Regions from separate parts of the Brevibacillus nigriterrae genome, predicted to be linked through region 2. Evidence: riboswitches for the same ligand, from Rfam matches in the RefSeq annotation. Region 2 holds a riboswitch; the other holds the start of a gene.

Region 1 (4,422 bases), on a different contig from region 2:
GAACTCACCAATCTTCACAACAAGCCTGCCGTTATTGACATGGGCCAACAAGGAGCGCCCAAGAGATTCGTTCAGCCGGACTGGGTTTCTCTCTCAACTGGACATGGAAAAAGCGGAATCAAAAACGCAAGCAAAGACCCGCTCTATCTGCAAATTAAATTAGTAGGATTCCCTGGAGAAGTCAAAATGGACGTGCATGATGTGTATGACGAATTAACTGGAAAAGTCATGCGTCCGATTGAACCGGGAAGTGTGCTTGGCATGACCATTCAAGTCGAAGTACCTAGTTATTTGCAAAAGCAAGCCCATATCGCTACATCAGAAATCCAATTTATTAATACCAAAACAAACTTGCTGGTTGGATCGATTCCTATTGAAATCATTAATTCTCGTTATCAAGATAAACCAAACAGCAACAATTCCAAGCAAGATCATCAAAAACATGAAGGTGGACATTAACCATGTTATCGATCTTACGCCCTAAGAAGGCAACCAAGATTCAAATCAAATCGAGAAAGTACCTGTTTCGTCGGGGGTTATGGTACATCGTAGGCTTCTTGCTGTTTTATGCGCCTTTTGCTTATTTTAACAAAGCCTTGACGTGGATGTTGCATGGAGACAAGGGAGGAGATATTCACGCCACTTGTTTCCGCATCCCGATTGCCAACCTGTTTGGCGGGAAAGGCATTGACCTGCTTTCTGTCCAAGGGATTAGCCTGCTTCTTTTGATGGGTTCCGCTTTCTTCGTTGGTGCTTTTTTCTGTGCTAGACTCTGTACAGCCGGAGCCATATCTGAATATGTAAGCAGACTTGTCCCCGATCAATTCAAGATTGACTGGACGAAATACGTGAATCCTGCCCCTATTCGCTACGGATTTCTAGCGGGATTTATTCTTGCCCCGCTTACTACGGGCTCGCTGAACTGCTCCTATTGCACTTACGGATTCCTCGAAAAGATGATGAACGGCGGGTTGTGGAGAGATATTGGCGTGTTAAGTTCGACGATCATTCTCACCGCATTCTTGTGGCTGATCATCTTTGGAGCATTAACCAAGGGTGGACGTGGATATTGTAATTTCATGTGTCCTGTCGGTGCCTTGCAAAGCCTTATTCATAGCGTCGGTGCCCGTCTCCCCTTTACCTACAAATTAAAATATGCCAAAGAAAAATGCGTCTCATGTCAATCCTGTGTGAAAGCTTGCCCTATGAAAGCGCTGAAATTGGGAGATGAAAAAATCACTTACTCCATTCACCATTGCATTACCTGTCGCCAATGTACGGCTGTCTGTCCAACGAATGCAATTACGTATGGAGCAGGCAATCGCGGTTGGAACCAAGCCACTATTCCCATGATTTCCGAACCGTGCACAGAAACGCAAAAAGGGGTGTGATCCTGATGAAGTCGTCTATCCGTATCAGAAAAGAAAAGCTGGTTTCCCTTTCTACAGGAGCAGGCGCAGCAGGATTAACGATCGGCAGTTCCGTGATAGGACCTGCCGCTCAGCTTTGCAATGGCATCTGCGGTTCTTGCGGGCTTGGCTGCAGTTCGCTCATTGCAGTAGCAACGGTTGGAATGCTCTCTATGATAAGACAAAAATATAAAAACAAAACACAAGATCAGACTGATTGAATTAGTGCCCGAGAAATATCAAAACCCGTTCCTCATTTATAGAGGGACGGGTTTTATTCTGTAAACATCCTATGCCATTTACCATAACAGAAGTAGATTTCAACGGTTATCATCTCATTGCCAACAAGGTTACAAGCTTATTTTTATATTTGACTTCTGTCGAGGCGGGTATGCAGTGATATCTTCTTTTTTTATGATGATGATTCCACTTTGTCTCTTTTCGGGCAAATAGTACCCTTCCTCTTTTTTAAGTAACAGCGTCTTTTGTATTTCAGGTGAGACTGAGCCAATTGGAATTTGATAATAAAATTCAAGGAATTCTTCAAAATCACTCAATTGCTTAAAATACTGCCCATATTCACTGGAAATCCGAATGAGGTGGTACGGTATATTCCGTTCTTTCAATTGTTGGGTTGTCTTTTGCAACGTGCCTGGATGCCAGTGATTAATCGCCGGCAACGATATGTTCCCGAGAAAAAACCGATTTTCTTTCTTGGGGTCAGGAAAAATAGCTACGATATACTGTTTCGTCGCATTCTTTAATCGGTCCAACTGGTTAAGCAAGTCAGGTTGTCTGACAATAACCACATCCGCTTGTCTGGTAGGTCTCCACGTTTTCCAATCCACCAGTGCACAAGAGATATTCGTAATCTTCTCTTGCATCATTCGTTCAAAAAGGCTTTGAACTGCTTTTGGACAACTATCCACTGCCTGAACAAATCCGACATGTGGAGCTATTGCTTGACTAAGAATACCGGCACCACAACCCAAATCAAGCACCTGCATGGACGGTCGAAACAAAAACGAGCACTGCTTGACAATCTCTTCATAATACTTCGTGTGTCTGGCAGATTCAACAAACCAGCGAATGCTTGCATCTGTCCAAATTATTTTTTCCTGTTGCATGACTTAAAAATCTCCCTTCTTTTCAGAAAAGTGAAGGTATCTCAGTTTCCCTCTATACCCTGTGGGCGAATCACGATTACCCAGGCCTACCGACCATAGCTTTCACCTTAGGCAGGTAAGCTCGAAGGAATTGAAAAACATGAAAACTCTTAACAATATCGTAACAAAAGACAATCGATAAAACTATAAGGAGATTAAATTACACTTATCAGGGAATTCCCTGATGACATTTCCCGAAGGATGTATTAGTATATCAAGTGATATTTAGTTATATTTAAATATATCTAGTTTTGTCGATCAATTGTGATGAATATAATAAGATAGAAATACTCATTACAATTTATCTTAAATCAAATAAAGGAGTGAACAGGTTGTTTAAGCATGTAAAGTCTTATTTATTTCTCTTCATGTTGTCCTTGTCTCTTATCGCCGCCCAGTTTTCACCTGCCTTCGTAAAACAAGCAGAAGCAGCAGGAGCAATTTCACTGAAAGTTGACGGCAAAGCATTATCAGTAAGCCAACCTCCAGTGATCAAAGAAGGCCGAACACTCGTACCAATGAGAGATATCTTCGAGGCATTGGGTGCTACTGTTGAGTGGAATGGAAGCCAAAAAACGGTTATCGCAAAACAGGCTGCAACGACAATCCAATTGCAAATCGGTTCGAAAACTGCAAAAATTAATAGCAAAAGTGTTACATTAGAGGTTGCTGCCCAAACAGTGAACAACAAAACAATGGTTCCCCTCCGCTTTATCAGCGAGGCATTGGGTGCAAATGTAATCTGGAATGGTCATGCCAACTCAGTTGCTATCGTTACACCGAAATTGATGGGTCAAAAAGCAAACCTGACGATTGCAGCAGCAGCAAGTTTGACAGATGCCATGAATGAGTTGAAAACGGGCTTCTCCGAAGAATACCCAAATTATAATCTTACCTTTACATTTGGTAGTTCAGGCAAACTGCTTACACAAATTCAGCAAGGTGCTCCAGTAGACGTCTTCCTCTCTGCTTCACAAAAAGAGATGGATACACTACAATCAACTTCTTCTCTGGTTCCAAACACACGAGTTAACTTTGCTGGAAACCAATTGGTGTTAATTGCTCCGAAAGACTCTAAGCTTCCATTAACTAGTTTCGATAAAATTGATGTTGCTTCACTCAAACAAATCGCATTTGGCAACCCGGAAAGTGTTCCTGCCGGCCGCTATGCCAAGGAAACCTTCGAGTCTGTCAAACTGTGGGACAAGCTGCAAGGTAAAATTGTGTACGGTAGTGATGTACGTCAAGTATTAACTTATGTTGAGTCAGGCAACGTAGATCTCGGAGTGGTATTTACCTCTGATGCTTTGAGCACGGATAAGGTAAAAATTCTAGGCATTGCCAATGAAAAATGGCAAACCAATCATTTATCCAGGTGCTGTGCTTTCCGCTTCCAAGCAACAAGCACAAGCGGATGTATTCCTTGATTACCTGAACAGTGATAAAGGAATCTCTATCCTACAAAAACACGGCTTCTTCGTGAAGTAATCGATTGAAAGGTGGCTTCCATGACTGAAGTAGACTATACTCCCCTGTATTTGTCTCTGAAAGTTGCCGGCATAGCCACCTCCATCGTTTTTTTCGGTGGAGTGCTGCTGGCACGATATTTTGCACGCAAAGAGTTTATCGGAAAAAGTGTTCTTGAATCGATTTTCCTATTACCCCTTGTTCTCCCTCCTACAGTTGTTGGATTTGGATTATTGGTGCTATTTGGGAAAAACGGTTGGATAGGAAAATGGCTTCTGGAACAGTTTGATATCCAGATCGTATTTTCCTTGATTGGTGCTGTGATTGCATCGGTTGTTGTGTCCTTTCCTTTGATGTATCAAAGCTCTACGGCTGCTTTC
Region 2 (4,422 bases):
GGGAGAAAAGCTTCGGGCTGTTGATTGATTAGTGTTGGTTCGTAACATATATAAACTTTTTTGGCTGCTAAAACACCACTCTTCACAGTGGTGTTTTTTTTTTGAATTCGAAACGTTTGAGTGAAGTTTTAAATGAAATGCATTTAAATATAACTAAATAAAATTTATAAGGGTATTCCCTGATTCTTATTTGCAATTTTCCTGATTTAAATATATTTAGTTTTAATTAGATATATTTTGTTATATAGTTGATTGCGAAGATTGTTGAAATTTGCCTGGTAGTCAGAGAGATTGCGATTGAAACATAGCAGGAGAGTGATTGGATGAAACCGTTGCAAGAATTACTGAATGAGGCAGCACTATATCATGGTCATTTGTGTGCAGGACAAGTGTTGGGAGTAAGAATCAGTATGGCAGCCTTGCGTTGGTTAGGAATTGACGAACCCAAAATCGATAAAAATCTGGTCGTCTATGTAGAAATCGATCGATGTGCCACGGATGCGATTCACTCCGTTACGGGCTGTAAGCTCGGGAAGCGAACGCTTAAGCATGTGGATTACGGGAAAATGGCCGCTACCTTTGTAGACCTGAGCACAAAAAGAGCAATTCGGGTCACGGTACCGGAAAGCACAAGAGAGCTTGCCAGACAAGCGTATCCAAACCTCGACAATCCCTATAAGCTGGCCTACGAAACAATGCCGGACGAACAATTGTTACGAATGGAGGAAGTCATTGTAGAGATTCCTCCCGAGGATTTACCGGGAAAGCCATTGCGTCGCGTACAATGTGATATCTGTTCAGAAGGAATCAACGACGGCAGAGAAGTAACCTATAAGGGATTAACTCTTTGTAGGGGATGCCACACTCCAAACAATTACTATAAAAGGATTGGAGCCAGCAATGAATCGGTCGGTGAATTGGCGCTGAAATATCATCAAAGAGGAATGAACGGTGCACAATCTGTCTTGAATGCATTAATGGATTCGCAAGTCATTCCCAATGTACCATTGTTGGTGGACATGACTGCTGTCTGGCAGGGTGGTGTCGTCGGGAAAACATGTTCTGCTTTGGCAGCAGGGACACTCGCCATTGGCACATTCGAGGGTGACAAGAGTGCTGAACTGTTCGAATTCTATCAATGGTTTGAAAAGAGCTTTGCAGGATTGGAATGTACAGAAATAACGGATCAGGTTGGCGGAAGACCGTCTAAAACACAGAAAGCCTTTTGTGATCAAATTTGCCAGCAAACTGCCAATTACATAGCACAACGCAAAAACCTTCGAGCCACACACGCCTAAAGGAAACTATGGCGGTTTGGCCTGGACCATTTGTCCACAGGGTGCTTTCGGAAACGGGAGTGCCTTCCGATGTGAAAAGGGGGAGAGATGCTTTTGATGTTTCTTTCTGCCTGCTCACGTCTGTTTTGAGCAGGCTTTTTATTTTTGTATGACGAGAGGAGGTGAATCTGTGGGTTTTATTTGGACAACAGAAAATATTAAATGGTTTGAACGGGCGGCAGATCAGACTGAGTTCTATTCACTTGTGGCAAATCAGTTGAGAGATGTTGTCACGTCGCATTCCACTGTATTTGACTTAGGATGCGGGACAGGCTACCTCAGTATGGAGTTGTCACCATTTGTAGCAAGTGTAACCGCCGTTGATTGGAATGAAGAGGCACTCCAATTTTTGCAGAGAAAATCGAAAGAGCGACAAATTGATAATATCATGCGTGAGTTAAGAGACTGGAGATGTTGGCAGCCGGACAGTCAGGCTGATCTCGTTTGTATAAGCTATTGCGATGGCTTCATGGAACATTTTCCTTACCTGATGGAATTAACCAAAAGATTTCTTGTAGGGATATTTCCGCTGGAGCATCGTGAAAGCCACCCGAATCAGGAGACTTTTCCCAAGCTCGTACAGTTTCTTCAGCGTCAGCAAATTCCTTTTGAATCGACGACGATTTGCTGTGATTTCGGACAACCAATGGAATCTTTGGATGAATGTCGTGAATTCCTGAACCACTATACCAAGACGCCGAAGAAGCTGCTTCCCGATGAATTGCTCACTCGCTATCTTAGTGAAAATGAAAGTGGCTGGTATCTCCCGAAAGTTCGAAAAAGTGGTCTTCTCCTAATTGATAAAGAAAATTGGCTAAAGAAAGGTTGAAAAGAATATGAAATCGATGAGAAGAAAACTGGTAGGCAATTGGATGCTGCTCCTGCTGCTTGCCTTATCTCTCGTGTATACGAGTGCTTGCTCACAGCAAACTACTGCACCAAATGAGACACAAAAGACAGCAACACCGACCGAGACGAAGCAATCCCAGGAGCAAAAAAGAGTCATTACTGACATGGCTAACAGACAAGTGGAGGTTCCAGCAAAGGTAAACAAAGTATACTCATCTGCACCAACAGGAACCATCCTCATCTATTCATTGGCACCAGAAAAGATGGTGGGTTGGAACTACCAACTCCGCAATGGAGAACGGAAATTTGTACTGGAACAATACCATAATCTGCCTAACCTCGGAGGGTGGTACTCGTCAAATACAGGGAATAAGGAAGAAATTTTGAAAGCGGCGCCTGATGTAATCATCTCTTTTGGTACGACACGTAAAAAAGATGCAGAACAAGCAGACGAAATCCAAAAACAACTCGGGATTCCTGTCGTGGTCATTGACAGTGAACTTACCAAGCTGGATCAAGCATTTGCTTTTGCCGGTGAGCTGTTGGGGGTACAGGAAAAAGCAGCAGAATTGGGGGCTTATTGCAAACAAAGCGTGGAGGATGTCGTTGCAAAGTCAAAGCAACTTGATGACAGCAAGCGTGTTCGTGTCTATTATGCCGAAGGAGCAAAAGGACTGGAGACAGACCCGAAAGGCTCGCCGCATACACAGGTTCTTGAACTTGTGGGTGGCATAAATGTTGCTGACGTAGAGATGAAACAAGGAAAAGGCCTCTCACAGGTTTCGATTGAGCAAGTGATAAAGTGGAATCCTGATGTCATCATTTCATGGGATGATGAACGTGGAGGTTACTACAGTGGGATTGCCAAAGATCCTACATGGCAAGGGATTCAGGCAGTGAAGGACAAGAAGATTTACGAAATTCCGACGTCCCCGTTTAACTGGTTCGACCGACCACCTTCTGTAAACCGTGTGTTGGGTATTAAATGGCTCGGCAATCTTTTATATCCAGAGCTGTACCCGTACGATATGAAGGCAGAAGTAAAGGAATTCTACAAGAAGTTCTATCACTATGATTTGACAGATAAAGAAGTGAATGAGCTGCTAATGAAAGCTTCATCCAAGTAGCAAAAGTGCACAATTCCGTAAAGGGAGTGAAACACATGAAAGAACCGGTCGGACTTTTTACACCGTGCGATTGGCTAACTATGTGGGAGGGGTATCGTGAAACAAAACCCAAACGCCACAATCATGAGCCGGGAGTTAAGTACTGGAAACGTCTGGCAGAGCGGTCAGAAGATATGCATGAAAAAGCAGCAAGAACGGAGAGAGCCAACCGAGTTCTTTCCTTTATCGAGCGTACCTTCCCTTTGACTCCAGGGATTTGTGTGTTGGATGTGGGTGCTGGTGACGGGACACTTTCCATTCCTTTGGCACAAAAGGGAGTGAAGGTTACTGCACTAGATGTTACGTCAGATACACTGGAAGTATTGGAGAAAAAAGCACGTCTAGCGCAAGTTCACATCGAGACAGTGTGTGCCGACTGGAGAGAGATAGATCTGCATCAATACAATTGGACCAAGGAATTCGACCTGGTCATTGCTTCTCACACGGCAGCGGTATCTACTCAAGCGAACTTTTTCAAACTGGAGGAAGCATCTAGAGATGCTGTATATTACGCATCTTTTACCAAGCCACATCACAATCATTTTCAGGATGTTCTTTGGCCCAAGATCATCGGCGAGGAAATTGCTAAGCTAAACTACGGTGTCTATTTCGTTTTCAATTGGCTGTATGCAAGGGGAATCATCGCTTCTGTCGAGGAGTTTACCATCCAATTTCAGAAGACAGAAGAGTTCATGGAAGTGCTGAAGGAGTTTTACGAGTACTATTCCATTTTTACCGATCTGACGCAAGAGAGGAAGCAAATCATAGAGCAAGTCGTGTATGACAAAGCAAAGAATGGCATGGTGACACGACCGATCAAAATGACGACAGGTTCGATGATCTGGCATGTCAACTCTGCAAATGACGATCGGATGCATACAGAAGGTTCAACCAAATGATGAACCGAGTACAATCAACAGGCATGTTTTCAAAAATCTCCGTTCTTACGCTGATTTTGATCAGTATTGTTTTTGGATCGTTTCTCCTTGGCCGCTATCCTGTCACACCGGACATGGTTCTCACGATTCTGGCTGCCCAGTTCATTGACATCCCAGAGACCTGGTCCAAAA

The links. Region 2 has a riboswitch for molybdenum cofactor ahead of ACPW7N_RS21695 (class I SAM-dependent methyltransferase). Riboswitches for the same ligand answer to the same signal wherever they lie in the genome.
Region 1: linked by a shared signal. The riboswitch ahead of ACPW7N_RS08550 (class I SAM-dependent methyltransferase) and the one ahead of ACPW7N_RS21695 (class I SAM-dependent methyltransferase) in region 2 are both predicted to bind molybdenum cofactor.

The regions. Positions count from the first base shown of each region.
Region 1 is NZ_JBNCMT010000009.1:5,812-10,233, reverse strand. Features, by position in the region: gene ACPW7N_RS08565 (hypothetical protein) at 1-459, shown strand, start outside; gene ACPW7N_RS08560 (4Fe-4S dicluster domain-containing protein) at 462-1,391, shown strand; gene ACPW7N_RS08555 (hypothetical protein) at 1,397-1,630, shown strand; gene ACPW7N_RS08550 (class I SAM-dependent methyltransferase) at 1,760-2,536, opposite strand; molybdenum cofactor riboswitch at 2,536-2,675, opposite strand; gene modA (molybdate ABC transporter substrate-binding protein) at 2,908-4,002, shown strand; gene ACPW7N_RS08540 (substrate-binding domain-containing protein) at 3,956-4,063, shown strand; gene modB (molybdate ABC transporter permease subunit) at 4,084-4,422, shown strand, end outside.
Region 2 is NZ_JBNCMT010000036.1:7,701-12,122, forward strand. Features, by position in the region: gene ileS (isoleucine--tRNA ligase) at 1-32, shown strand, start outside; gene ACPW7N_RS21690 (C-GCAxxG-C-C family (seleno)protein) at 324-1,298, shown strand; molybdenum cofactor riboswitch at 1,266-1,396, shown strand; gene ACPW7N_RS21695 (class I SAM-dependent methyltransferase) at 1,468-2,166, shown strand; gene ACPW7N_RS21700 (ABC transporter substrate-binding protein) at 2,174-3,313, shown strand; gene ACPW7N_RS21705 (class I SAM-dependent methyltransferase) at 3,349-4,251, shown strand; gene ACPW7N_RS21710 (FecCD family ABC transporter permease) at 4,248-4,422, shown strand, end outside.